3 regions of the Neobacillus sp. OS1-32 genome follow, and region 2 is predicted to be linked to each of the others. Evidence: predicted binding sites of a transcription regulator. Region 2 holds the regulator's gene; each other region holds the start of a gene.
The links. Region 2 encodes Rex, which represses fermentation and respiration genes when NADH is low (regulators of the CRP and FNR family bind a similar motif). Its sites were predicted from a motif close to TTGTGAAATATTTCACAA; they were not measured.
Positions count from the first base shown of each region.

Region 1 (10,057 bases), 540 kb from region 2:
TGATGCCTTTAATGCTTTAGGTTATGACTCCGCTTACTTTATTGCCGATGCCATTAAGCGTGCCGGCAGCGCCGATCCGGAGAAAATTCAAAAGGCACTTGCTGAAACGGACGGCCTTGACCTGGTAACCGGAAAAATGAAACTTGACGATAAGCACAACCCAATCAAATCTGCTGTTATTCTGGAATATGTAAACGGCGAACAAAAATTCAAAACAAAAGTTAATCCATAAAAGAAAAGCGGAAGTTACCGTTTAGCGACGTACGGCCAAGGTTGGACGCTAGTCGCTAGGGACTGGAGCTAGACAAATTTATAATTTTTAAATGAATAGGGAGCATGTCGATGTTCCCTATTCCCTTTAGAAAGGGAGTTGCTTTCATGGAACAACTTATACAGCAGCTGGTAAACGGCATTTCCTTAGGAAGTATTTATGCACTAATTGCTCTCGGTTATACAATGGTATACGGAATCGTCAAGCTCATCAACTTCGCCCATGGGGATGTCTTCATGGTCGGCGCATTTATCGGTTTTTATTCGATTACAGTTATGGATTTAGGTATTTTTCCAGCATTGCTTGTTTCAATGGCGGCCTGTGCCCTGTTCGGTGTCCTGATTGAGCGGATTGCTTATAAACCGCTGCGAAACGCGACCAGGATTGCCGCTTTAATTACGGCGATTGGGGTTTCGCTGTTTATTGAATATGGCACGATTTATATCCGCGGAGCACAGCCGGAAGCTTATCCAGACGGGATAGTTCCGCTCAAGAGTATTGATCTTTTTGGCGTCAGTATCAGCGGCCAGTCGTTGTTAATTCTGGGCGTTGCGATTGTGTTAATGATTTTACTGCAATATATTGTCCATAAAACAAAAATCGGCAAGGCGATGCGGGCTGTTTCCCATGATCAGGATGCCGCAAGATTGATGGGCATTAATGTCGATAATACCATTTCCGCAACGTTTGCGATTGGCTCGGCGCTTGCCGGGGCAGCCGGCGTTGTGTTTGGGATTTACTATACAAAAATCGAACCGTTGATGGGGATCATCCCGGGGTTAAAGGCTTTTGTTGCCGCCGTTTTAGGCGGAATCGGAATTATCCCGGGGGCGATGGTCGGCGGTTTATTGTTGGGTGTGATTGAAGCGCTCGTCAGCGCCGCAGGTTTCTCGCTATGGCGTGATGGAGTGGCGTTTGTCGTATTAATTGTGATTTTAATTTTCCGTCCTGCCGGATTATTTGGAAAAAATGTCAGGGAAAAGGTCTAGGGGGTGGCTTAAGCGATGAAATCAATGAAACATGTAAAAGGTTTTTGGCTCTCAATCGTTTTAGCCATTATTTTTTCCGTTGTGATTCAATTCCTTATTACCGGAGGAACGTTAAATTCATTTTATGTTAACACGCTGTTTTCAATTGGGATTAATATTATTCTAGCAGTCAGCTTGCATTTAATCATCGGCATTACCGGGCAGTTTTCGATTGGACATGCCGGCTTCCTTGCCGTCGGTGCCTATGCGTCGGCGATTATCACGATGAAATTGGCGTTGCCGTTTCCATTAGCCTTGCTTGTCGGCGGGATTGCAGCGGCGTTTGCCGGGCTGGTGATCGGGATTCCGACGTTACGTTTGCGCGGTGACTATTTGGCGATTGCCACGCTCGGTTTCGGCGAGATTATGAAAATTGTTTTCTTAAATATTGATTATGTCGGCGGCGCCAGTGGAATGACGGTGTCTCACCTGACAACATGGCCGTGGTTAATGGCGTGTGTCCTGATTACCATTGTCGTGATTATAAACTTTACCAATTCTACCCATGGAAGGGCCTGCCTCTCGATTCGTGAGAATGAAATTGCCGCCGATGCGATGGGGATTAATACGACGTATTATAAAGTAATGGCGTTTGTCATCGGTGCGTTTTTTGCCGGCGTTGCCGGTGCGCTGCATGCTCATAATTTTTATATTATTCAGCCAGCCAACTTCGGCTTTTTAAAGTCCTTTGATATTTTGATTTTGGTCGTTCTCGGCGGCTTGGGCAGCATGTCCGGTTCGGTTATCGCGGCAATTTTGTTAACAATTATTTCCACATTCCTATCCAATTATCCTGAGGTTCGGATGCTCATTTACAGCCTTGTGCTGATTGTGATGATGCTGTTCCGTCCACAAGGATTAATGGGTACGAAAGAATTTACCGACCTCTTAAAAATCGGCAAAGGCGCTAAAGGAGGTTCTCAAGATGTCAACAAACAAACCATTGCTTAAAGTAGACAATGCTGGGATTCGATTTGGCGGACTGAAGGCCGTTTCTGAAGTCAACCTTGAGCTCCTTAAAGGCGAATTGGTCGGTTTGATTGGGCCAAACGGTGCCGGGAAGACGACTTTTTTCAACCTGTTAACTGGCGTCTATGTGCCGACGGAAGGCAGCATTTTGCTTGACGGGGAAAAATTAAACGGTATGGCTCCCCATAAAATTACCAAAAAAGGGATCAGCCGGACGTTCCAAAACATTCGATTGTTCAATGACTTGTCTGTGCTTGACAATGTCAAGATTGCTTATCACACGCAGGCGAAGCATTCCATTGTCAGCTCGATTCTCCGCCTCCCATCCCATTTTGCCGGTGAGCGCGAAATGGAGGAAAAGGCCATCGACTTTTTAAAAATTTTTAATTTGGATGATGTGCTGTATGAGCAGGCGAAGAACCTGCCCTACGGACAGCAGCGCCGCCTGGAAATTGCCCGGGCGCTGGCGGCAGGGCCGAAGCTGTTGCTTCTCGATGAACCTGCGGCCGGGATGAACCCGCAGGAAACAGAGGAACTGATGAATTTAATCGCCTTGATCCGCGAGAAGTTTGATTTAACGATTTTATTGATTGAGCACGATATGAACCTAGTCATGGGGGTTTGTGAGCGAATCTATGTCCTCGACCACGGCCAGTTGATTGCGCAAGGCACGCCGGTAGAAATCCGAAACAATCCAAAAGTCATCGAAGCCTATCTCGGCGAGGAGGTCTCTTAAATGCTGAAAGTGAATGATATCAATGTTTATTATGGCAATATCCATGCATTGAAAGGAGTAACTCTCGAGATCCATCCCGGTGAAATTGTGACCTTGATTGGTGCGAACGGTGCCGGAAAAAGTACCCTGTTAAAGACGATCTCCGGTTTATTAAAGCCGAAGAGCGGGGAGATTTTGCTTGAGGACGAGCATGTCGCCGGGAAAGTGCCACAGTTAATTGTCAAGCGCGGGATTTCCCACGTCCCTGAAGGCCGCCGTGTGTTTGCCAATATGTCGGTCGAGGAAAACCTGGAGTTAGGCGCTTATTTGCGTAAAGATAAAAACGGCATTCGCGAGGATTTTGAAAAGGTGTATCAGTTGTTCCCGCGCCTCCAGGAACGCCGCAAACAGCTATCAGGGACATTGTCAGGCGGTGAGCAGCAAATGCTGGCAATGGGCCGGGCGTTGATGGCACGGCCACGGCTGCTGCTATTGGACGAACCGTCAATGGGTCTGGCACCGCTCTTGGTTAAAACGATTTTTCGCATCATTGAAGAAATCAATCAAACGGGTACCACGATTCTTTTGGTTGAGCAAAACGCCAATATGGCCTTATCGATTGCCAACCGTGCGTATGTCATTGAGACTGGAAAAATTGTTGCTGCCGGAACCGCGGCAGAGCTGGGTGAGAGTGATCAAATCAGGAAAGCTTATTTGGGCGGACATTGAAAAAGGTATCGGGATTCTCTCCGATACCTTTTTTTAGCCGAAAAGGAAAGCATTAACTTTCCTATTGGGTATAAGCACACAATGGAAAGCTTCGTGAGCAAAGACACCGCAGCCCAAAACCTTTGGGCGAACTGCGCCTCTGCCTTAAAGGCTCGCCAATCGGCGAGTTTTCTTTTTTACAGTTTGGCCTTCCGCTGTTCTGGTTTCAGCTTAAATTGATGGCGCTGCTCCTGGTGCAGCTGGGATTGAATTTTATTGGCATATTCTTGTAAAAGTTGCTCCAAGCCAACCATTGTCAGTGAAAAGATGTTGGCGTAATTCTTCTGTACTTCCCATTTCAGTTCATTTTTACCGCAAATGCTGTAGTTGTTGAGCTGTTCGATTTCCTTGCGTAGCTCTGCCAGTGCTCCTGCCTGGTCGGCCTCGGGGAGCACGAGAATGTGGTCGATTTTTTCAATGTATTCCTGTGATTTGGCGATTTTCCATTGAATTTCTTCGTAGCTGGCTTGGTCAATCAGCTGATAGTTTCGTTTAAATTCGTTCAGCTTTGCCGCCGCTTCATACGTCGCATTGACGATATCATCACGGGTCATTTCATTTGTTTCATAGCTTAGCATATGCTTCCATGACGGCTGGGTAATCGCCTTGCGGTGGTCCTCCAAGCTATGGCACAGCTTTTTGTAGCCGTACATTTCCGGATGCTCAAACGCCGGGCTCGCCGGGTCCAAAAACGGCGCGAGCGGAGCGATAAAGTAATAGATTCGCCGGTCCTCGTGGCAGGCAAGGTGTATTTTTTCACAGAAATCAATATTGGCGATCGCACTTTCGTACGTCTGCCGCGGGATTCCGACCATGAAGAACAGATCAATTTTTTTACAGTTATGCTTTAAAGCGAAATTCAAGGTTTCGATCACTTTGGCATTTGTACAGCTGAATTTCCCGTTATAGCGGCGAATGTTCTCATCATGTGTTTCCAGGGTGATTTCAATGCTGTATTTTGGCACGCTGTCTTCGATCAGTCTGAAATAGTCCTCATCCGCGTACTGGAATAATTCAAACACAATTTCATTTTTCAAATGAAGCTGTTTGACCCGGCTGAAAAACTCTTCGACATACTTGCGGCCCCCCTGCCGTAAGTCATGAAGAATGAAAATTGGTGCCCGGCTAAACCGGGAAATAAACTGAATGTCACTGGCAAGTTTCTCCGGTGACCGCAAGGCCAGTGATTGCCGCTGGCAGTTTTGCTGATAGGCCTCTCGCGAACCGCCGCAGATCAGGCAGTTCTGGGTACAGCCGCGCGCGGTTAACAGCGCGGTGTTGGGATAGTGCAGCCAGCCATTGTATGGCAGCGGATCAAGGATGTTGCGGTATTTAAACACCGAGCGGATCGTGTAGCGGTAGCCAGGAATATCGATATCATCCAGGTCCTTAGGTACGTAGGTCAACGGATTATAGCCGATTTGACCGCCCTTCTTCCAGGTTAAATTGGGAATATCGGCATAATAGGTGTTGCCCATTTCTAATTTATTCATCAACAACAGCATCAGCTTTTCCGTTGAATCGCCGCGCATGACAAAGTCGATAAACGGATACTCGATTAAGTCTTTATGGTAGTAAGTGGCGGATAAGCCGCCAAAAATAATCGGTGTCTCAGGATGCAGTTGTTTCACGATTTTTGCCAGCTCGATGCTGCCGTGCGCATGCGGCAGCCAGTGGAGGTCAATCCCGAATGCCCGGGTCTTGATGTTTTTTAATTTTTTTTCGACATTGAAATCCCGGCTCATCAGCATCCGGTTGGCGATATTAATAATTTTTACCCGCAGTCCGTACCGCTCCAAATAATCTGCGATGCTTGTTAGTCCGATCGGATACATTTCAAATACTGGCGATGACGGCACGACATCGCTGATCGGACCAGCCAGTACAGAACTTTTCCGAAAGTCGTAGACACTTGGCGCATGCAGCAGTACTAAATCATAGCTCATTTGTAACAACACTCCTATATATTATGAATAATCCACTTGTGACGCCTTTCACAAATAGGAATCAACTATTTACAGGTTAATAACTGTAACTTCGTTGGGAAAAATGGTCCTTGATTCCAATTAATATAAGTTTACTATAATCATTGTTTGATAAAGTGACAAATGGGTGACAAAATAGCGGTGAATTTGTGGAAATTTGCCGGGGATTCGGCTGGTTCTTGTATGACTAGAAGGGGCCGGCAAAATACTGCTATAATAGAAAGTAATTTTTTGAACAAAAGGATGAGGCAAAATGGCACATGCAAAAACTAACGCAATGCGGCTGCTCGATACACACAAAATCAGCTATGAGGTCCTGATATATGATCATAAGGATGAAAAAATTGATGGGATTTCTGTGGCTGCAAAAATTGGCAAGGATCCAAAAGAGGTCTATAAAACGCTCGTCGCCCAAGGGGCAAGCAGGAATATTTATGTGTTTGTCATTCCGGTGGCGGAGGAATTGGATTTGAAAAAGGCTGCCAAAGCAGCTGGTGAGAAAAACATGGAAATGGTGCCGGTCAAGGATATTCAAAAATGGACCGGCTATATCCGCGGCGGCTGTTCACCGATCGGGATGAAGAAACAGTACCGCACCTTTATTGATGAAAGCTGCCTGCCGCTCGACTCGATCGTTGTCAGCGCCGGAAAAATCGGCATGCAGGTGGTGCTGGGGCCCGGTCAACTGAAGGAAATCACCGGAGCGGAAATTGTTAATTTGACGAAATGAAAAATTTTCTGGGCATTCACCTATAAGAAACTCCTGCATAAGATAGGGTGAAAAATCATTGAGGTTCTCATCTGTGCAGATATTTGTTAACAAAGGGAGTGTCGACGAATGCCAGGAAAAATCAAAAATTATTTTGCAGGCGGTAATACAGCCAGAGGCTTCCACAATTTGTATGATTCCAATCTTCAAGGGTTGAATCGGATCTTTATTTTAAAAGGCGGGCCGGGAACGGGAAAGTCCTCGCTGATGAAAAACATCGCTAAAGAGTGGCTGGAAAAGGGCTATGATATTGAATTATTACATTGCTCCTCCGATAATAACTCGATTGATGGGGTGCTGATTCCTGCACTAAAGGTCGGTATTGTTGACGGCACTGCACCGCATGTGATTGAGCCGAAAGCACCGGGGGCCGTGGAAGAGTACATTAATTTAGGCGAAGCCTGGGATGCCAAGGCACTTGCCGCCCGGAAAAAGGCAATTGAAAAGCTGAGCAAGCAAATCAGCGAGTCGTTTGAACAGGCTTATGCGACCTTTAAACAGGCGTTAGAAGTGCATGATGATTGGGAAAAAATCTATATTAACAGTATGGACTTTCAAAAAGCGGATCAGTTGACGAACAAATTAATCGAGTCGTTTTTTGGAAAAATGAAGCTGAATAAACCATCCGATGTCCGTCACCGCTTTTTAGGGGCAGCGACTCCAATGGGAGCAGTGGATTTTGTCCCGAACTTAACCGAAGACATCCCCAAGCGTTACTTTATAAAGGGACGTCCCGGTTCAGGGAAATCCACCCTGCTGAAAAAGCTGGCAGCTGCAGCCGAGGAGCGCGGCATCGATGTGGAAATTTATCATTGCGGCTTTGATCCGAACAGCTTGGATATGCTGATTTTCCGGGAATTAGGCATTGCCATTTTTGACAGCACCGCCCCCCATGAATATTTTCCGAGCCGCGATGGCGATGAAATTATCGATATGTACGAAATTTTGATCGAGCCGGGAACCGACGATATTTTTGCCGACATTATCAGCAAAATCTCCGCGCAATATAAAAGGAAAATGGCCGAGGCCACCTCATACCTCGCCAAAGCCAAAGAACTTCATGACGAACTCGAAGCCATCTATGTTGCCGCCATGGACTTTTCGGTTGTCGAACAAATCCAGCGAAAAATTGAAGCCGAGATAGAGGAAATCGCGAAAGACTAATTTAAAAACGCAACTGGATTTTCACCAGTTGCGTTTTTATTTCTTCTTGTCACCTATATTGTTATTCAAATAATTGGGTCTGAACCGATCATCATCTCTTGCTGAATAAACAAAACTTACCCCAATTGCAGCAGTACCCAAAATGGAACCTACACTATAAGCAAAGATATGATACCCTAAAATAAAACTAATAATTGTTACACCTAATAAGAATAACAAAAGATAAAGAAAGATCTTGCCCATAAATCAACCTCCTCTTTTCCCTATAATACCATATACGGAAAAATTACCCGAAAGTTTCAGCGTTTTTATACGAATAAAGCATTTTTTTAATTTCTGTAAAAAAGGCAATTTAAACTAAAAGGGTAATAGGGAAAAATCGATTTCACCATTTTTAATATACTTATTAGTCCGGTGTCAGGCACCATGTGAAAAATTCACATAGTGCCTGACACCCTTTTTACTTATGCGGATTGGTTTTGCTTTGCTGGCTCTTGTTGCGTTTGTTGCCTTTGCTGTTGTCCCCGCTGACAAATTCAGCGGTAAATTCCTCTCCCATCTGTCTTGCCTGCGGTGAATTTTGATTGCGGCTGCCTTTGTTGAATTTCTTGGTCATCCTGATTGCTCCTTTCGATTAATTGCTATTGATAGTTTGGCGGCTATTGTCTGCTTTATTCTCCAATTAAAAAGGTTATTTTAGGAAAAAAGAGAATACTTTAATATGCTATTTTTTATAAAGGACTGATCGATCATGCCAATTAACATTGCCCCGTTAACAAGTCTTTTTAAGGCAAACCAAAACCCGGCCAATGCCGAACAAATGGAACGATATATGAAGAACCGCTTTCCCTTCTTTGGAATTAAGACGCCACAACGAAGAGAGATTGAAAAGCGATTTTTTCAAGAGACGGGAATAGTAAAAGAGCCGTTTCATCATGAATTAGTCCTGGAACTTTGGCAAATGCAACAACGGGAATATCAATATGCGGCTTTAACCTATATTGAAAAATCATTAAGTAAGCTGCAAAAAAGTGATGTAGCACTGATGGAAACTTTGATTACAACAAAATCTTGGTGGGATACGGTTGATGCCCTTGCTGCAAAGCCAGTTGGAAACATTGCGCAAAAGTTCCCGGAAGTTGTCGATGAGACGATTGATGGCTGGGCGACTCATGACAATATGTGGCTACGGCGGACGGCAATTCTTTTTCAATTAAAATATAAACAAGCGACAAATGAAGAGAGGTTGTATCAATACATCCGATTAAATGCCGCCAGCAAGGAATTTTTTATCCAAAAGGCGATTGGCTGGGCATTAAGGGAGTATTCCAAGACAAATCCGCTGTCTGTTAAGGGATTTATCGAGGGGAGTCGTTTAGCTCCGCTGAGTGTGAGGGAAGGCAGCAAGTATTTGTCTTGAGGCTCGATGCAGGAACAATTCGGAGAAAAATGGTAAAATACCGGTATTATTTATTTAAAGGGTGAAACAGAATGATAAAATGTATTGCTATCGATATGGATGGAACCTTGTTAAATTCGATGCAGGAAATACCCGAGGGAAATAAACAGGCGATTCTAAAAGCACAATCCCAAGGGGTTGAGGTGGTTGTGGCAACGGGCCGATCCTATCAGGAGGCCACCTATGTCCTGCATGCCGCTGGCTTGAGCTGCCCGGTGATTTGTGTGAATGGCGCTGAGGTCCGCTCTAAGGAAGGGGATGTGATTTCGGCCAACCCGATTCCGAAACAACTGGCCCGCGAGACAGCGGCGAAACTGTCGGAGAATGATATTTATTTCGAAGTTTATACCAATCATGGTGCCTACTCGACAGATGCCGATAAAGCTGTTTCTACTCTTGTTGATATTGTGATGAGCGCTAACCCCGAAGCGGATCGTGATGAAATTACTGTTGCGGCGGGGGCAAGGGTGCGCGACGGCTTGATCCACATGGTAGAGGACTATGAGCAGCTATTTGTCGATGACGAGAAGATGATTTATAAATTTCTCGCTTATTCCTTTGAGGACCCTGGCAGACTGAAGGCAGCCAGCACCGCCCTTGCAGTATATGATGAGTTAGAGGTCACTAAATCAGGTTATGAAAATATTGAAATTACCTATAAAAAGGCGCAGAAGGGGATGGCCCTCGAGGCGTTTACGAAGGCGATGGACATTGCCTTAGCGGATACGATGGCCATCGGTGATAATTTTAATGATATTTCGATGCTGGAAAAGGCCGGCCGCGCGGTGGCAATGGGCAATGCCAGTGATGAAATTAAAGCGCTTTGCGATGTTGTTACCGACACCAATGAGAACAGCGGCGTGGGCAAGGCAATTCTTGAAGTGTTGTAGGTTGAGGGAGAAATCGAGCTCGGAATTTCAAAGAATGAA
Region 1 covers NZ_CP133263.1:3,525,319-3,535,375, forward strand. The annotation lists gene RCG24_RS17480 (ABC transporter substrate-binding protein) at 1-232, shown strand, start outside; gene RCG24_RS17485 (branched-chain amino acid ABC transporter permease) at 379-1,260, shown strand; gene RCG24_RS17490 (branched-chain amino acid ABC transporter permease) at 1,276-2,250, shown strand; gene RCG24_RS17495 (ABC transporter ATP-binding protein) at 2,225-3,004, shown strand; gene RCG24_RS17500 (ABC transporter ATP-binding protein) at 3,005-3,712, shown strand; gene RCG24_RS17505 (TIGR04190 family B12-binding domain/radical SAM domain protein) at 3,889-5,697, opposite strand; gene ybaK (Cys-tRNA(Pro) deacylase) at 5,990-6,466, shown strand; gene RCG24_RS17515 (PRK06851 family protein) at 6,575-7,669, shown strand; gene RCG24_RS17520 (hypothetical protein) at 7,706-7,912, opposite strand; gene RCG24_RS17525 (hypothetical protein) at 8,130-8,285, opposite strand; gene RCG24_RS17530 (DNA alkylation repair protein) at 8,421-9,089, shown strand; gene RCG24_RS17535 (Cof-type HAD-IIB family hydrolase) at 9,161-10,018, shown strand.
Region 1: RCG24_RS17505 (TIGR04190 family B12-binding domain/radical SAM domain protein) is a predicted target of Rex. The motif match lies at 5,734-5,751, and genes of this name have one in related genera.

Region 2 (10,057 bases):
AGCAGGGAGGCTTTTTATAATGAATTACACAATAACCAATTTGCGGTTTACATTGTCATTGAACATGACAAAAGGGTAGTTGGTTACTGCGGAGCATGGATGATTGTGGATGAAGCACATGTGACGAATGTTGCCATCCTCCCGGAATATCGCGGAAAAAAACTTGGTGACGCGATGATGCGCTATTTAATGGAACTTGCCCGTCTTAAAGGAGTCCGGACAATGACACTGGAAGTGAGGGTGACGAATCATATCGCTCAATCGCTGTATCGAAAAATGGGATTCCAAAATGGCGGCATTCGGAAAAATTATTATTCGGATAATCAAGAAGACGCCTTAGTAATGTGGGTGAACGTATGAAAAAGGATTTGTTAATTTTAGGAATTGAAACAAGCTGCGATGAAACGGCAGCGGCGATTACAAAGAATGGCCGCGAAATTATCGCGAACGTTGTAGCATCGCAAATTGAAAGCCATAAACGCTTTGGAGGGGTTGTCCCGGAGATTGCCTCCAGACATCATGTTGAACAAATAACGATTGTGATCGAAGCGGCGCTTAAGCAGGCAAATGTCACAATGTCAGAAATTGATGCAATTGCTGTTACTGAAGGCCCGGGTTTGGTAGGTGCTCTCTTAATAGGGGTTAATGCGGCGAAAGCGCTGGCCTTTGCGCATCAAAAACCGCTTGTGCCAGTCCATCATATTGCCGGGCATATTTATGCCAATCGGCTGGTAACAGAACTGCAGTTTCCACTCTTAGCCCTGGTCGTCTCAGGGGGACATACAGAGCTGGTCTATATGAAGGAACATGGTCATTTTGAGGTGATTGGGGAAACGCGCGATGACGCTGCCGGCGAGGCCTATGACAAGGTAGCCCGGGTATTAAATATGCCGTATCCTGGGGGTCCGCATATTGATCGCTTGGCTCACGAAGGCAGCCCGGTGATTGATTTGCCACGGCCCTGGCTTGAAGGCTCTTATGACTTTAGCTTCAGCGGGTTAAAATCAGCTGTTATTAACACTGTCCACAATGCTGAGCAGCGCGGTGAAGCGATTGCCCCAGAGGATTTAGCTGCGAGCTTTCAGGCAAGTGTAGTCGATGTCTTAGTGAAAAAAACCGTCGATGCCGTTGCGGAATATGGAGTAAAACAGGTGTTAGTAGCCGGTGGGGTGGCCGCAAACAAAGGTCTTAGAAGTGCTTTAGAGGAAGCCTTTTCCGGCTTGGATGTGGAATTAGTGATACCGCCGTTATCATTTTGTACCGATAATGCTGCCATGATTGCGGCAGCCGGCAGTGTAATGTTTGAAAAAGGAGTCAGAGCGGATTTGTCTCTTAATGCGATTCCTGGACTTGAAATTGAGATATTTAATTAAAACTGGGCCCTCCTTTTTTTGGAGGGTTATTTTTTTAGCTAATAAGGAGGTATAAAATTTTCCTAAATTTTATACCTCCTTATGTCGCATAAATTCAACTACGCCTCTGCCTTCGTCCTTAAGGACTCGCCAGTCGACGAGTTTTCATTTAACCAATCGTTTAATTAAAACTGGCTAATGTGCCCTTAATTAAACGATTGATTAAATTGGAGAAAAACATAAAAAATGTGGATAAGTCGCTTATGTAATAATCCAATTGTGGGTAATTCATTTAATAATTGTGGATAATGTGGATAAAAACAGATATTTTTGTGGATAATGTGGAAAAGTTAAATCATGTTTATGAGTTAGCTATTCTTCATGTGGATAAAATTGTGGAAAAGATATTTTGAAGGTTACAGCATAATTTTTTATCATTAAAAAAAGCTGCCATACCAGAAAAGGCGGGTTCGGCAGCCGTCAAATAGATAAGTTATTCCGCCAGCTCAGCCCATTCATCCATTAACTGATCAAGCTGGGCCTTTGTCTTTTCATTGCTTTGGGTAATCTCCATTACCTTTTGATGATCCTGAAAAATCTTAGGATCGCATAAAAGCTGTTCATACTCTTGAATTTGCGCTTCCAATTCTTCAATTCGCTGTTCAATTTCTTCCAGCTTGCGTTTCCGCTGACGTTCCAGCTTCTTACTTTCCTTATCTTGTTGATAACTTACTTTTTCTGAACGGTCAGCAGCGGCAGCCTTTTTCTCGAGAGAGGCAAGCTCAATAGCAGCGAGTTCTTCCTGTTCCAATTTCTTCTCGACGTAATAATCATAATCTCCAAGAAACTCAGTGCTCCCCTCGCGGCTCAGCTCAATCACCTTCGTTGCAATCCGATTGATAAAATATCTGTCATGGGAAACAAATAAAAGTGTCCCTGGATAGTCGATTAAGGCATTTTCAAGGACTTCTTTGCTATCAAGATCAAGATGGTTTGTTGGTTCATCCAAGATTAGCAGATTGGCTTTTTCCATCATCAGCTTTGCTAAGGCCAGCCGTGCTTTTTCACCACCGCTCAGCGATGAGACAGTTTTTAATACATCATCACCAGAAAAAAGAAAATTTCCAAGCACAGTGCGGATTTCCTTTTCTGGTTTAAGTGGGTATTCATCCCAAAGTTCGTTTAAGACCCGTTTGTTGGAAGTCAAGTTTGCCTGCTCCTGGTCATAATAACCAATCAATAAATTGGACCCATATAAAATTTCTCCGCCAAGCGGTTTTAGCTTTTTAATAATCGTCTTAAGCAGAGTGGACTTACCGATGCCGTTTGGGCCGACCAAAGCAATGCTGTCACCCCTAAATACGCGGAAAGAAATGTTCTCCGATACTTTCTCGCCATCATAACCGACTGCAAGGGAATTTACCGCTAATACATCGTTGCCGCTTTGCTTTTCAATGTCAAATGAAAAATTGGCAGACTTTTCATCACCTAACGGACGGTCGATAACTTCCATTTTCTCTAGCCTTTTCCTCCGGCTTTGCGCCCGTTTCGTCGTTGTCGCCCGGGCGATATTGCGCTGGATAAAATCTTGCAGGGCAGCGATTTCTTGCTGCTGTTTTTCATATAGCTTCATGTCACGTTCAAAATTGGCTGCCTTCTGTTCTAAATAAGCACTATAATTGCCGCTAAACCGTTGGATGCGGTTGCGCGATAATTCGTACACCTGAGTGACCACTTTGTCCAAGAAATAGCGGTCGTGCGAAACAATTAAAATGGCCCCATCATACCCTTGTAAATATTGTTCAAGCCAGGAGAGCGTTTCGATATCCAGATGGTTGGTGGGCTCGTCCAATATTAAAATGTCCGGTTTCGTCAGCAGTAACTTACCTAACGCAAGCCGTGTTTTTTGACCGCCACTGAGGCTTGAGATCATCAATGAATGGTCATGAAAATTGAGTCCATGCAGCACGGAGCGAATATCCGCTTCAAATTGATAGCCGCCAAGTTCTTTAAACTGGACCTGTAAATGGTCATATTCATGAATAATTCGTTCGTACTTTGCCTGATGGTTAAAAATATCAGGATCAGCCATTTGCTCCTCAAGCTTGCGTAAAGATTTTTCCATCTTTCGAAGTGCTTCGAAGACACTCAACATTTCCTCCCAGATGGAAAAATTGGATTCCAAACCGGTATTCTGGGCTAAATAGCCGATTGTTACCTCTTTCGGCTTGATGATCTCGCCGCCATCATAAGACAGATGTCCAGCAATAATTTTCAATAATGTCGATTTACCTGCCCCGTTCCGGCCGACGAGGGCGACGCGGTCCCGAGTTTGTAATTCTAGCTTTATATTCGATAAAATAAGGTCAGCACCATAATATTTTTGTAATTGATTAACTTGCAGTAAAATCATGTTCATTCACCTCTATACTTACAAATAGTGTACCTTATTCCCGAAAGGGCGGCAATACGAGCAAAAAAGCCGTAATTGGATAAAAAAATATACCGTTAGTTCAAAGTTTCACACACATCGACAAAAAAATATAGTATCATTTGGGAGGAGGTATTTATAATGGCTGAGTTTACTCATTTTAATGAAGAAGGAAGAGCAAAGATGGTGGACGTCAGCAATAAGCCGAAAACAGTCCGCACTGCTTTTGCTCATTCCAGCATTACCGTAAGTGAAGAAATTTACCAAAAAATAACGCATCATGAAATGAAAAAAGGCGATGTCTTGGCAGTTGCTCAAGTTGCTGCGGTAATGGCGGCCAAGAAAACCTGGGAGATCATTCCGATGTGCCACCCTATTCCGTTAACAGGGATAAATATTAGTTTTTCCTGGGAGCAAATTCAATTAAAACAATACCAGTTACATATTGCCGTATCTGTGAAAACAATCGGTAGCACGGGAGTTGAGATGGAAGCGTTAACAGCAGCCTCTGCGTGTGCTTTAACGGTCTATGACATGTGTAAAGCAGTGGATAAGGGTATGGTAATCGGACCAACTTATTTAGTGGAAAAAACCGGCGGTAAAAGTGGTGACTATAAAAGAACCGACCTGATTTGAACATGCAGCAATGGAGCTAATACTTGAAGCGGGGTGAAGGAGAGAATGTCGAATGAAACGACGAAGATTCCACAGGCAACAGCAAAGCGGCTACCGTTATATTATCGGTTTTTAAAAAATCTGCATTCTTCTGGTAAACAAAGGGTGTCGTCAGCAGAGTTAAGTGAAGCAGTGAAGGTTGATTCAGCTACAATTCGCAGGGATTTTTCCTATTTTGGTGCCCTCGGGAAAAAAGGATATGGCTATAATGTAAATTATTTATTATCCTTTTTTCGGAAAACTCTGGACCAGGATGAATTAACGAAAGTAGCCCTAATTGGTGTGGGTAATTTAGGAACTGCCTTTTTAAATTATAATTTTATGAAAAATAATAATACCAAAATCACCTGCGCCTTCGATGTTGACCCTGGAAAGGTTGGAACATTAATTGGTGATGTTCCAGTTTTTGCGATGGATGATTTAGAAAAACATTTAAACGAAGAAGAGATTTCGGTGGTTATTTTAACAGTACCGGCTCAGGTTGCCCAATTGATTACGGACCGTCTTGGCAACACGAATGTAAAGGGGATCCTGAACTTTACCCCGGCAAGATTAAATGTCGCCAAATCGATTCGCGTACATCACATTGACCTCGCAGTTGAACTGCAATCACTGGTGTACTTTTTGAAGCATTATCCGAATGTCGACGAAACCGAAGAATAGGAGAAAAAGCTTTTCTGATGATGATCAGGGAAGCTTTTTTTAATTGTCTAAGTGAAAGCATGGTGTCAGGCACTGCAACAGGTACATGAGGCCATGCGTTTATTTATTGATGGGATAGCAGAAAAGACAAAAAGGGAGGATCGTAGTTTGAAGCTGTCCGGAAGGGGACGATGATTTGGTGATAGCTGTGCGGGATAATTGGCAATCAGCCCTATTTTCCAAAAAACAGAAAATAAAATTTTACAGCATAACAATGTTATGTTACACTGTAAAATAGAAAGGGGTTATCGAAAATGAGCGAGGAGTTAATTTCCAAAAAGGACTTATTGAGTTTAACCGGAATTTCGTATGGGCAGTTATACCGCTGGAAACGGAAGGATCTTATACCAGAGGAATGGTTTATCCGTAAATCAACATTTACAGGTCAAGAAACCTTTTTTCCCAAGGAAAGGATATTGGAACGGATTGAAAAAATTCAAACAATGAAGGAGAATTTGTCGCTGGATGAATTGGCAGATCTGTTATCACCAAATGTAACGGAAATTATTTTAACAAAGGATGAACTTATAAAACGTAACATTGTTTCAGAGACGGTTATGAATATTTACCAAGAAAGTGAGAGTGGCCATTTTCAGTTTGATTTTTCGAGGATTCTTGAGGCAAATGTATTGGAAAAACTGCTGCAATCAGGGGAGATCAATTTAGACGAAGGAAAAATGCTGCTTCAGCTTTTAAAGCTAAACCGCCCGCTAATTGAACAAAAACATGGGGAAATCGTCATCACGAGAAAGCTGGGGGTGTCCTCCTGTTTGCTGCTGATTAATGCTGAAAGTTTTCATTTTGAGTCTGGGACAAAGGTAGTTGCCAAGCTCTCGCTGTTAACCTGCATAGAGGAACTAAAGGCAAAATTATTTTAAATGTCGTGAAAAAACTGGAAATATCGGGTCATGCGGCGATTGGCGGCAGAGTAAAAGCTGAAGAAGTAAGGGTCAAGGGCATCTTGAAGGTGGCCAAGGACTGTGAAACGGAAATTTTTAAAGCAGAATCACAATTTATCATTGGTGGTTTGTTAAACGCAGAGCATATTGAGATTCAAATTTATGGTGAGTGTACAGCTAAGGAAATTGGCTGCCAAACGATTAAGGTCAAATATGAGTCATTCCATTCAAGCGGCGGCTTTGAGATTAAAGGCCTATTAACCGCTGAAACTATTAATATTGTCTTAAGGTTCGGAAGCAGTAAGGCTGAAGAAATCGGCGGCGGGAAAATTACTGTGAAACGGAAGAAAAACTCGTTGTTCCCGTTCGGAAAAGAGACTGGATCACTACAGACCAAAGTAATCGAAGGCGATGACATTTACCTGGAAAATACAACAGCGGACATTGTCAGAGGCAATAAAATAAAAATTGGCCCAGGCTGTATCATTGGAACGGTTGAATACAGGACGGACTTTCAACAAGACCCTGACTCAACAGTCAAAACGGTGTCAGGCACCAAGTAATTTTTCATATGTCCAGCTCGAGCGTCGAGCAACAAATGGCCGACCCGCTTCTACCTGCGTTAAGGAGCGGCCCTTGGTGATACGCTGCTTAACGGTTGCTTCCACATTTCTTGGTGCTTGACATGATACTTATTTTTTCAATTGATCCCTGAATTTGAAGTGAAAGGTGATCATTTTTAATCCTGACCCAATATCGAAGGTAGCCAAAATGACTAATAGATAGCTGAAAAAGCCCCAGCCGTTGGTCTGTACTTCCGTAATGGCAAAGTAGGTGAAAAGGGCGCCTAATAAAAAATAAATCAGGCCGGAAAACAAAGGTGAACGTCTCATAAAAATCCTCCGATAAAGTTTTGAATGGACTCAAGATCACGCTGCAATCTTTCAATATCATCGCGATAAACAGTTTGGACTAATACAACCAAAGTGTTCATCATTACATGTGCAAAGATTGGCACGATAATCCGATTGGTTTTAACATATAGGAACGCAAACGTCAGGCCCATTGCCGAATAAAGGATAATATGCTCAGGCTCCATATGCGCCAAAGCAAAGATAACCGAGCTGATAAGTGCTGAAATAATAAAATTAAAACGCCGATAAAGACTGCCAAAGATAATTTTGCGAAAGACAATTTCCTCTAAAATCGGGCCAATGATGCTTGTTACAATCATTGCCTGTGGAAAAATATCGATGATGTTCAGGATTTGCTGCGTATTTTCGGACCCCATATGAATCCCCAGCAGTTGCTCAATAATCGCAGCGGCATATTGCGAAAACAGTGCCAGGAAAAAGCCAGAAACCGCCCATATTATCGAGTGACCAATAGAACTGCCTTGGCCTGTCCCCTTTGGACCACGAGCATGGCTGTCTTTTCTTAAAATAAATAAAATAATGATCAGCGCAAGGGTAAAGCTGATGATGAGCCAAATAGGCAGCGCCATAACCCGGTCGATCTTCAATCCCCTGACAAGCAAAGGCATTCCAATGATGCCCGAAAACTGCATCGCGATATATACAATTAAGATAATCCAATATTCCTTCTTCAAAAATATAGTCTCCTTTATTATTCCTAAATCACGTTTTTTGCATCACTCTGTACTATTTTACCTTTAAAAATCATCCCATTCAATTTTGAGAACTCTTGGATAATTTTTATGTATAGAAAAGGAGGAATTTACCATACTTTATAAGGTGGAAAAAAGGATTTGATTGGTTAGATTTTTGGGGCTGTATAGTTCATCAATTAAAATACGGTTCACGAAAAAACACTCATATTTTTCTTTAAAATTTTGTGCATCAGACTTGCAAAAGACTTTTAGATTCATTATTATAATAATTGTGTTAGCACTCATTGATGTCGAGTGCTAATAATTGATTGAAAACACATATTTGAGGAGGTTGTTTTAAGTGTTAAAACCATTAGGTGATCGCATTATCATCCAACAAGTCGAAACTGAAGAAAAAACTGCCAGCGGTATCGTATTACCGGATTCAGCAAAAGAAAAGCCGCAGGAAGGAAAAGTGGTAGCTGTAGGTACTGGCCGTGTTCTTGACAATGGAGAACGCGTAGCACTTGAAGTTTCTGAGGGCGATCGGATTATCTTCTCAAAATACGCCGGTACTGAAGTCAAGTACGAAGGTACTGAATACTTAATTTTACGTGAAAGTGACATCTTGGCTATCATCGACTAATAAGAAAAAATCAGTAAACTTTTTAAACATATGAGGAGGTTTTTGAACAATGGCTAAAGAGATTAAATTTAGTGAAGACGCTCGCCGCGCGATGCTACGCGGTGTTGATACACTTGCAGATGCAGTAAAAGTAACTCTTGGACCTAAAGGACGCAACGTGGTTCTTGAGAAAAAATTCGGTTCACCGCTTATCACTAACGACGGTGTAACAATCGCGAAAGAAATTGAACTTGAAGATGCATTCGAAAACATGGGTGCAAAGCTTGTTGCCGAAGTAGCCAGCAAAACAAATGATGTTGCCGGTGACGGTACAACTACTGCAACCGTTCTTGCACAAGCAATGATTCGCGAAGGCTTAAAGAACGTAACTGCCGGTGCAAACCCAATGGGCATCCGTAAAGGGATCGAAAAAGCAGTTGCCACTGCGGTTACAGAATTAAAAGCTATTTCAAAACAAATCGAAGGCAAAGAATCCATTGCCCAAGTTGCTGCAATTTCTTCTGATGACAAAGAAGTTGGTGAATTAATCGCGGAAGCCATGGAGCGCGTTGGTAACGACGGTGTTATCACGATTGAAGAATCTAAAGGCTTCACAACTGAATTGGATGTTGTAGAAGGTATGCAATTTGACCGTGGCTACGCTTCCCCATACATGGTAACAAATACTGACAAAATGGAAGCTGAATTAGAAAATCCATACATCTTAATTACAGATAAGAAGATTTCCAGCATTCAAGAAATCCTGCCTGTACTTGAGCAAGTGGTCCAACAAGGCAAGCCATTATTGTTGATTGCTGAGGATGTAGAAGGTGAAGCACTTGCTACGCTAGTCGTAAACAAACTTCGCGGAACATTCAATGCTGTTGCTGTTAAGGCTCCTGGCTTTGGCGATCGTCGTAAAGCAATGCTTGAAGATATTGCTGCATTAACTGGTGGTCAAGTGATTACCGAAGAGCTTGGCCGTGACCTTAAATCAACAACAATTGATGCTCTAGGTCGTGCTTCTAAAGTTGTGGTTACAAAAGAAAACACAACGATCGTTGAAGGTGCAGGTTCTACTGAAGACATCCAAGCTCGTGTCAACCAAATCCGCGTTCAATTAGAAGAAACTACTTCTGAATTTGACAAGGAAAAATTACAAGAGCGCTTAGCTAAATTAGCTGGCGGTGTAGCCGTTATCAAAGTTGGTGCTGCCACTGAAACAGAATTAAAAGAACGCAAACTTCGCATCGAAGACGCTCTAAACGCTACTCGCGCTGCTGTTGAAGAAGGTATCGTATCCGGTGGTGGCGTTGCTCTTCTAAATGTATACAGCAAAGTGGCTGAACTCGAAGCAGATGGTGACGAAGCTACTGGTATCAAGATCGTTCTTCGTGCAATGGAAGAACCAATCCGCACAATTGCACAAAACGCTGGCCTTGAAGGTTCCGTCATCGTTGAGCGCTTAAAGCATGAAGAAGTTGGCGTAGGCTTCAACGCAGCTACTGGCGAATGGGTAAACATGATCGATGCCGGTATCGTTGACCCAACTAAGGTTACCCGTTCTGCACTGCAAAACGCTGCATCAGTTGCTGCTATGTTCTTAACCACTGAAGCAGTAGTTGCTGACAAGCCAGAACCACCAGCTGCAGGCCCTGCAATGCCTGACATGGGCGGCATGGGCGGCATGATGTAATAAGTGCCTCCAACCCTTGATACGAATGGGTTTGTAAGTAAGGTGAGAGTGAAATGCTAACATTTTGC
Region 2 covers NZ_CP133263.1:2,989,218-2,999,274, reverse strand. The annotation lists gene rimI (ribosomal protein S18-alanine N-acetyltransferase) at 1-360, shown strand, start outside; gene tsaD (tRNA (adenosine(37)-N6)-threonylcarbamoyltransferase complex transferase subunit TsaD) at 357-1,373, shown strand; gene RCG24_RS14820 (ABC-F family ATP-binding cassette domain-containing protein) at 1,846-3,765, opposite strand; gene moaC (cyclic pyranopterin monophosphate synthase MoaC) at 3,925-4,419, shown strand; gene RCG24_RS14810 (redox-sensing transcriptional repressor Rex) at 4,465-5,121, shown strand; gene RCG24_RS14805 (YhbD family protein) at 5,415-6,038, shown strand; gene RCG24_RS14800 (cytoplasmic protein) at 6,044-6,622, shown strand; gene RCG24_RS14795 (YdiK family protein) at 6,752-6,952, opposite strand; gene RCG24_RS14790 (CPBP family intramembrane glutamic endopeptidase) at 6,949-7,668, opposite strand; gene groES (co-chaperone GroES) at 8,030-8,314, shown strand; gene groL (chaperonin GroEL) at 8,364-9,989, shown strand.

Region 3 (10,057 bases), 2.0 Mb from region 2:
AAAACGAGTGGTCAATAACTATAAAATAGCCAACGCCTGATACCGATGATTTGTGTTTGAAACTTGGAAAATCTGACGTCAGCCTAAAAAAGGTGTCAGGCACCGAAGGCCTGACACCTTTTCCATTAGACTCCTTTATAAGCGAGGCGGTATAGTTCTGCTAATTCAGTGACGAGCGGCAGTTTTGGATTGGCGGTAGTGCATTGGTCTTCGAAGGCACGGTCCGCTAAGTAATCCACTTTTCTCTCGAATTCTTCTTTATCAATATTATTGGCTTCCAAACTCATAGGAATGTTTAGCTCTTTTGCGAGGCGAATAACCGCTTGAATTAAACTTTCCACGCCCTCCTCCGTTGTTCTTGCTGGTAAGCCAAGTGTTCTGGCAATCTCTGCATAGCGCTTGTCGGCGACGAAATGATTATACTTAGGAAAAGCAGCAAACTTCTCCGGCTTAGTCGCATTATACCGGATCACATGCGGCAGCAATACTGCATTGGCACGGCCATGAGCGATATGGAACTCAGCACCTAACTTATGTGCTAGGCTGTGGTTGATTCCTAAAAAGGCATTCGCAAACGCCATTCCGGCAATTGTAGAAGCATTATGCATTTTTTCCCGAGCTTCTTCGTCGTTTCCATTCCGATAGGCTCTTGGAAGATATTCAAATACCAGCTGAATGGCTTTCATCGCCAGTCCGTCGGTATAGTCGTTGGCCATGCAGGATACATAAGCTTCGATCGCATGTGTTAAGACGTCCAAACCTGTATCTGCCGTTACCTGTTTTGGCACGGACATGACAAATTGTGGATCAATAATTGCGACATCCGGCGTTAATTCATAATCAGCCAACGGATATTTTACGTTTGCCTCTTTATCGGTGATAACCGCGAACGAAGTTACTTCTGAACCGGTACCTGAGGTTGTCGGGATCGCCACAAATTGTGCCCTTTCACCTAAATGTGGGTATTTCACAATCCGTTTGCGGATGTCTAAAAACTTTTGCTTTAAGCCAAAGAAATCGGCATCCGGGTTTTCAAAGAACAGCCACATTCCTTTCGCCGCATCCATTGCTGAGCCGCCTCCAAGGGCAATAATCACATCCGGCTGGAATTTAGCCATCATATCGGCACCCTTCATCACCGTTTCAATCGATGGATCCGGCTCAACTTCCGAAAAGATCTCACAATGGACATAGTCCGGGCGTTTCCGTAAATAGTATAGGACTTTATCCACATAGCCAAGCTTCACCATGAATGGATCGGTCACAATAAATGCTTTCGAGATGTTCGGCATTTTAGCTAGGTATTGAATTGAATTCTTTTCAAAATAAATTTTTGGCGGAACCTTAAACCATTGCATATTCACGCTACGCTTTGCCACCTTTTTCACATTGATTAAATGGATTGCCCCTACATTTGTTGATACAGAGTTGCCGCCATACGTACCACAGCCAAGTGTTAAGGAAGGAAGATAAGCGTTATAAATATCGCCAATTGCCCCTTGAGAAGATGGCGCGTTGACAATAATCCGGCCGGCCTTCATTCTAAGACCAAACTCTTTGATCGCCTCATCATTGGTGGTATGAATCACCGCAGAGTGGCCCAGGCCGCCAAATTCCAGCATTTCCTCTGCTCTTTTTAGACCTTCTGCAAAGCTGTTAACCTTATAACAAGCTAAAACCGGGCTTAGTTTTTCTCTTGATAGCGGATATTGCGGTCCAACCCCCGCTAACTCAGCCACTAAAATTTTTGTTCCTTCTGGTACAGTTACTCCTGCCATTTCAGCGATTTTGGCAGCCGGCATCCCAACAATTTTGGCATTAACCGCACATGTTTGTTCATTGATAACCAATTTTTCGACCAGTTTCTTTTCGTCTTCATTTAAGAAGTAGCATTTATTGGCAATCATTTCGGCTTTTACTTCTTTATAGATTTCTTTATCAATAATAACGGCTTGTTCAGAGGCACAAATCATCCCGTTGTCAAAGGTTTTTGATAAAATTAAGTCATTGACTGCCTGTTTAAGATTAGCTGTTTTTTCAATATAACAAGGAACATTCCCTGGTCCGACGCCAAGTGCAGGTTTTCCGGAACTATAGGCCGATTTGACCATTCCTGCGCCGCCGGTTGCTAAAATCAACGAGATTTTATCATGGTTCATTAAAGTTTGGGTTGCCTCCAGTGATGGTGTTTCAATCCATTGAATGCAGTGTTCTGGTGCCCCTGCTTTGATAGCGGCGTCTCTTAATACACGTGCCGCTTCGCTGCTGCATTTTTGTGCCGATGGATGAAAGGCAAAAATGATCGGATTTCTCGTCTTAAGTGAAATTAACGCTTTAAACATCGTCGTTGAAGTTGGGTTCGTGACTGGAGTAACGCCGGCAATCACGCCAACTGGTTCGGCAATTTCAATGATTCCTTCTAGTTCATTTTCGTTGATAACTCCTGCTGTTTTATCGTATTTAATATTGTGATAGATATATTCTGTTGCAAACATATTTTTTATGATTTTGTCTTCATAAACACCGCGCTTTGTTTCTTCAACAGCTAATTTTGCCAGCTGCATATGCTGATCAAGGCCGGCTAAAGCCATTTGTTTGACAATTTCATCAATCATTTCTTGATCAATCTGCCGTAATTTCTCTAAAGCTTGAAGGCCATTGTTTACCAACTGATCAATCATTTCCGGTACATTTTGCATTTGTTTAACTTCTTTTTCTTTGACAGCCATTATGATCACTCCCAATAAAAAGTTTGTAAAAAATATCACATATCACTAGTGTTGCATAAAAAGTATCGGAATTTTCAGTTAAAATATTTCACCCTTTTAGGACCAAAAAGATAAATACCCATTTAAAGGTGGCTCTGTCCATTTGGAAATTTATTTACAGTTAAACCTGAAGACCTGTGGGACGACAACAAATTTGCTTATTAAGGAACAGCTTTTCCTTCAATCTTTCGAAGCCAAATATGCGCCGGTTTCCATAGTGCAGCCCTTAAATATCGGCTAATTTGTAGGATTTTTCGACTACTTTTTAATTCAATTTGCGCTAGAACATGTAGGCAAAAAACAATGAGTGCAATGAACACTTGATTCTGAATCGCCCATTCGCTTTGACCGTAAAACTTTTTTATGCTGAGGTGCTGTTTAATCCATTTGAAAAATAATTCAATGGCCCAGCGTGATTTGTACATCTCTGAAATTTCATCAGCTTCCAAATCGAAACGGTTGGTGATTAAATGGAGTTCATTTCCTTTTGAATCCAGAACTTTTATCAGTCGAAAATAATTTTCAGCACGATTTTGTGTGGTTCCAATCAACACCATTTGGTCCGATAAAACAGAAGAATTTTCCGGTAGTTTAAAGTTGTAAACTTCCCGTATAACAGCGTTCTTACGTAACCTTGAAAGAAAAAAGTAACCATCATCGGTCATGCGGTCAAAACGTTCGTAATCTAAGTAACCACGGTCGAACACATACATGCATTCTTTGTCATCTACCATGATTTCAAGCTGGCCACGATCATGTTCTTTTGCCGTAGTCATAACGGCTTTTTCCGGGTAAGAAGTGCCTTTTTCCATAAATACAAGCCGCAAATGCAGTTTTACTCCAGCCTTTGTTTTGCGGAATTTTGCCCATTTATGATTCGTCAAATTGAGTGGCAAGGTACTTGAATCGATGATTTTTAATGGCATCACAAGTTTTGTGTAATGTGTTTTGACATGAATTTGGGACACCAAATCAAGAAAAAGCCTTTGGAATAGATCAGGATTCATCCCATTTAAACGGCGTGACAGCTGAGAAATACTAATAGAATCAAGGTCAATTTCCTTTTGAAGCTGATCATCGAAAAGGTAATCTCCAAGCGCATGAAGGCTTTCCACTTCTTGTAGCTGCGCAAAAAGAAGTAATTTTAGGAACGACTCCGTCGTTAATTTCTTTGTATAGTAATCTAATTTCATCGTTTTCACCTGTTCCTCAAATAATTGAAGATTTATTGGTGAAAACCATTGTCCAAATGAAGTTTTTCGTGTAATCTTGTCCATGAGCTAGTCCTTTTATATTGGATTTGGACGGATTACCACCTGACCTATCCATTATAAAGGACTTTTTCTTTGCAGAGAATAATAAAATTGAACATTTCGAGTATTCCTAATAGTGAAATTAAATTAATGCAACACTAGTGATCACATATAAACTTAAAAAATAGCTGTTAGCTTGCTAAGAAGTATTTCAACTATTTCTGATATCATCATAACATTTGTACAGCAAAAAAAGATTGTGAAATATTGAACAAACTTTGATAAAAATGTATATAGATTGTTAACGTTAGTAACCATTTTAATGTAAAGCGCTTTACATTCCATTGAGTAACTTTCTAGAAGGCTGGTGGTGCCAGCTGTGATGAAAACGGCTGGGAAATGACCAGAAAATAATGTGAAAGCGCCCTTTAACGACGCTTTCGCTTCAATTTGTTTGAAAAAATTTTTTATCATTCACCCTTCTGATAATATTGGCCATTCTTTAGAATGATCGATCACCACTAATTCCCTTTGGCGTATAGCTGCTGATATTTGGCAGATGTTCTGATCTGCACAGTCAATTTCCCCTGTTGGTAGATTGTTTTAATTAAAAACGGAACACCGGTGGTATTTTGAAAGCGAAAATCTTTACCGCCATATGAAACGGTGGCATCACGGCCAGCAGGCACATAGCCGACGGATAAGGAGTGATGATGCCTTTCTATATAACTAACCCCGACTTTATCAACGGCATTAAACAATGTCGAAGATGTTTGGCAAATTCCTCCGCCAATGCCATCGACCATTTTTTTGTTAACAATTTCCTTGGCCTTCTGATACCCATGAGCCGCATCACTAGGACCTACCGTTGTATTAAATGAAAAATAATCCCCGTCTCCGACAATAATATTATTTATCGAACGGGCTGACAGTTCAATATTTCTAGCCCGCCCGGCGACACCGCTGTTAAAATAGGTGGTATACGATGCCAGAACAACATCGTCTAAACTGGCAATCTCTTCAGGATTATAACCGCTTTCCTTGACATAAATCGGGAGTTCCACGTCGCCGCCGGTTACCGATGCTGTCAATATGCGTTCCACTAATTCCTTCTCTTCTAATATGACTTGCGGCTTTCCTTTGATGATCTTGCCATGTTTGACCTGATCCAGCACCATCCTTTGGTCATATCCCGGTTTTGTATCTGTTCCCCGCGCCAGCTCCCTCGCCCATTTTTCGAGTTCTCTCTTATAGGCGGCTGGATTGGTCTCAAATCCCAGCTCCGCCGGTAAAATGGTCTTGATTACTTTTTGGGTGTTCGGATCAATGACATTGACGACAACCGTCTTTGGTTCTTCTTCCTGCTTTTGTTCCTCTGGAGCCCGAGTTTCAACTTGCTTGGTTGGTTTCGTTACTTTTTCGGCCGCCTCCTTTACAGAACAACCGACAAGTCCTAATAAACTCCCGGATAGTAAAATTGAAACCGCCCATTTCCCCTTTCCCATTTCACTGCTTCTCTCCTCTTATTCTTTTATGAGCTGTTTGAACTATACAATTGTTTCCAGCCAAAACATCATATTCTTATCGGAATATAAAAATGACAAAATAACAGCCCGATATTTTCCATTCGCTAATCTGAATAAATGCAGAATGAATGACAAACAAATTAACCAAACATTGCTATTAATCTGAGACTATTATAGTAGGCTGAAAATGTCGAAGCTGTCCCTTTATTAGCTAAAAAAAAATCGGCCAAGTGACCGATTAGTAGATGGGATTATTTTTGGGGAGGAACAATTAATACTGGAACTTTCGCTTCGTGAAGAATGCCATTAGAGACACTGCCTAAAACCACCCCTTTTACAGGTCCCATCCCCCGTGTACCAATGACAATATGCGTTACTGCCAGTTCTTTTGCTAGCTTGCAGATTTGCTGGACAGGGTCGCCGATTCTCATCAGCAGTTCATAGTCAATATTTTTTGATTTTAAATAATCAACCGCTGGCTTTGTTGCATTTTCAAATAACTCCTGCTGATATTCTTTGATTAGTTTTTCACTGATAAATAATTTCGTATGAATCATATTGAACGAAGGCTGGACATTTACTAGAAAAAGCTTGCTTTGAAAGGCGACCGCCAAATGTTCAGCTTCCTTCAATGCTTCAACAGAATTGATTGAACCATCCACAGCCACTAAGATCTTCTCTGACAATTTTAAAACCTCCTTTTTGAAAGCAAAAAAACCTTTTATATATTTTCAAAAGATCCTGATAATGCTTATTTCGCCAAGAAGAACCAAAATTCCTTTTTTTATTACAAACTATTACTCCGTTTCATTTTAACATTTCACCAATTGGAAGATTTCGAATAATTTATGACTTTATCCCGCTTCTTTAGTCAGAAACTAGTTCCTATGGTTTAATTAAACTAGAGGGAATTTCCATTTTTATGACTATTGAAAGGAGGCATTGGTGATGTGGCATTCAAAAAAAGTGACGGAGGTTATCACTGAAATGGGCGTCGATCCTGGTGCGGGTCTGTCGAGCAGTGAAGCCGAGAAACGATTAGAACAATTTGGTCCCAACGAATTCCGTGATCACAAAAAGACAGCGATTTGGAAACTGTTTTTCTCACAAATTAACAGCATGCTCATTTATATTTTAATTGCCGCTGCACTTATTTCGCTATTTATTGGTGAGTACAGCGATGCAGCCATCATTGTACTCGTCATCCTGCTGAATTCAGTAATCGGGGTTATTCAGGAAACCAAGGCAGAAAAAGCTCTCGAAGAACTGAAAAAATTGGCCACTCCAAAAGCAATCGTCAAGCGTGATGGAGTCGTGCAAGAAATCCCTTCGGAACAGCTTGTGCCCGGCGATATCGTGGTGATCGATGCAGGACGGTTTATCCCTGCTGATATACGCTTAATTGAAACGGCTAATTTAAAAATTGAAGAATCATCGCTTACCGGGGAATCAGTACCTGTGGACAAGGATGCAGACTGGCAGGCAGCGGAGGAAAAGGTGCCAATAGCCGACCAGCACAACATGGCATTTATGTCGACCCTGTCTGCTTACGGCCGTGGTATTGGCATTGTCGTCAATACCGGAATGAACACCGAAATTGGAAAAATTGCCGCCCTCCTTGGAGATCAAAAGCAGGAAATGACGCCATTACAGGTTAAATTAGCAGAGCTGGGGAAAATTCTCGGGATTGGCGCTGTCCTTATCTCCCTCGTTATTTTTCTGATTGGCTTCTTCCAAGGAAGGGTAGCCCTTGATATGTTTTTAATTGCTGTCAGCCTAGCTGTTGCTGCGATTCCCGAAGGCCTGCCGGCGATTGTTACGATTGTCCTGGCACTTGGCGTTCAGCGGATGATCAAGCGGCGCGCGATTGTCCGAAAGCTGCCCGCTGTTGAAACACTTGGTGCTGTCAGCGTGATTTGTTCTGATAAAACAGGGACGCTGACACAAAATAAAATGACGGTAACAGATGTTTTTGTCAATGGAACCTATGCCCCGCTGGCTTCATTAAAACTAGAAAACCAATATGAAAAGTTGTTTTTCGAAGCGCTTGTTTTATGTAATGATGCCGTTGTGACAACAGCGGAACAATCGGGCGACCCGACAGAAATAGCCCTTGTTGCTGCGGCAGGAACGGTTGGAATTGACAAACAACTGCTGGACCATCGCTATCAGCGCGTAAGAGAAATTCCGTTCGACTCCGAGCGAAAAATGATGACGACCGTCCATCAAAATAAAGACAATTTTTTGGTGATGACAAAGGGTGCCTTGGAAAGTCTCCTGCCGAAAGCAGCCACAGTTATTTTGAATGGCCAGAAAGTTCCGCTTTCAAGGACTGAGACAGAGAGGATTATATCTCAAGCTAATGCAATGTCGGATAAGGCACTAAGAGTCCTGGCGATTGCCTATAAGGAAGTTCCTCAGGTAGCTGACTTGTCAGCTGAAGAGCTTGAGAATAATCTTACCTTGCTTGGATTAACAGGAATGATTGACCCGCCAAGAATGGAAGTAAAAGCTTCAATTGCTCAATGTCATAACGCCGGCATCAAGACTGTAATGATTACTGGTGATCACCAAAAAACGGCTTTTGCTATTGCCAAAGAGCTTGGAATCGCCAGCAGTGACAAGGAGACGATGCCCGGTAACGAAATCGATACCCTCACTGAAGATGAACTGAAAGAAAAAGTCAAAAAGATTCGGGTCTTTGCTCGCGTCTCTCCTGAGCATAAAGTGAAAATCGTAAAAGCGCTTAAGGCCAACGGAGAAATTGCCTCAATGACAGGAGACGGCGTCAATGATGCTCCTTCACTGCAGCAGGCTGATGTTGGAGTAGCTATGGGGCAGAGTGGTACCGATGTGGCCAAAGGGGCCGCTGATATCATTTTAACCGATGACAACTTTGCCACAATTATCGCAGCGGTGGAAGAAGGCAGGAATATCTATCAAAATATAAAAAAAGCAATTCTATTCTTGCTCTCCTGCAATTTAGGCGAAATTATTACTTTATTCTTCGCCATCCTGCTTGGCTGGCCCACTCCGCTGACGGCAGTACATATCTTATGGATTAATTTAATCACGGACACTTTCCCAGCTATCTCGCTGGGCCTTGATCCGGACGATCCGGATGTAATGAAAGAACGGCCGCGGTCGATCAGAGAAAGCATTTTTGCCCATGGCAGCGGCCTGTTTACCTTGATCAATGGAGCAATTATTGGTTTCATTACCTTGTTCGCCTTCATTGCCGGGCTAGCTTTTTATACAGGATCAGAAAGCTTATTTACAATTGACTTTGCCGATGTCCCACAGGATGCCTTGATTCATGCACAAACGATGGCCTTTATCACTTTAAGTGTTTCGCAGTTATTCCATGCCTTAAATTTGCGGAACCAACATAAATCGATTTTCCAAGTCGGCCTATTTTCAAATAAATATTTACTGGCGTCAATTTTATTTGGTATTAGTATTCAAGCAGCATTAGTCAACATCCCATTTTTTAACAACATTTTTGCCATCCATTTTTTAACCATCAAGGATTGGCTGCTGATTCTTGCCCTCTCACTGCTGCCGATTATTCTGAATGAGCTTTGGAAAGCAGGAAAACGAATTCTTTAAACGTTTTGGAAAAAAACTGACTTGCATAAAAGAAGAGGCTGTCCAACATTTTAGGACAACCTCTTTGCTGTTACTTTCGCTTCTTCGGATAGAATCCGCCTTTATCCCAAAAGCCTTCTTCAGAGCAGCCAATGCAAGTAAATCCGGCAGCAATGCAGCGATCCATCCCCATTGATTCACAACAATTGAATGCTCTCGGCCCCTTACAGCCAAGTTTAAATAAACAATAGCCTTTTTGGGCTGTTTCATCATCATAAGATTGGGCAAACAACTTTTGATCAAAAAATGGTTTGCGATGGCAAGTCATATGAACCGTGGTTTGATAAAAAGCCTTAGGACGCATCTTTTTATCAAGTTCCGGTAACTCCCCATGAAAATGGATATGCAATAGCGTACCAATCATCACTTCCGGAATAGGGGGACACCCTGGTACAAGGGCCACTGGAGTTTCCTCCGGTATGATCGATCTAACATCAACTGAATCGGTCGGGTTACTGCCTGCAGCAGGCAGCCCGCCCCACGCTGAACAACTTCCAAAGGCAATAACAGCTTTGGCATGTTTCGCTGCCTGGATAATTTCCTCTCTGACAGATTTACCGGCAATCATCAGATATTCATCACTTTGCGGAATCCCGCCTTCAACAGCAAGGACATATTGACCTTGATATTTTTGAAAAATGGATTCCTTATGTTCTTCAGCTTGGTAGCCGCTGGCTGCAGATAAAAGCTCGCTATATTCTAATGAAATAAAATGAAGAATGGTGTCCAATGTGGTGGGTTCGACTGACCGGAGAAACGCCTCCTTACATCCGGTGCAATCCAATGCGCTTATCCAAATTACCGGAAGCCGCTGATTAGTGCGTTGTAACATCTCCTCCGAAACATCGATTGTTTCTAACCA
Region 3 covers NZ_CP133263.1:1,020,576-1,030,632, reverse strand. The annotation lists gene adhE (bifunctional acetaldehyde-CoA/alcohol dehydrogenase) at 126-2,729, opposite strand; gene RCG24_RS05255 (IS4 family transposase) at 2,930-4,045, opposite strand; gene RCG24_RS05250 (VanW family protein) at 4,543-5,526, opposite strand; gene RCG24_RS05245 (universal stress protein) at 5,799-6,233, opposite strand; gene RCG24_RS05240 (cation-translocating P-type ATPase) at 6,496-9,156, shown strand; gene RCG24_RS05235 (hydrogenase small subunit) at 9,227-10,057, opposite strand, start outside.
Region 3: adhE (bifunctional acetaldehyde-CoA/alcohol dehydrogenase) is a predicted target of Rex. The motif match lies at 2,753-2,770, and genes of this name have one in related genera.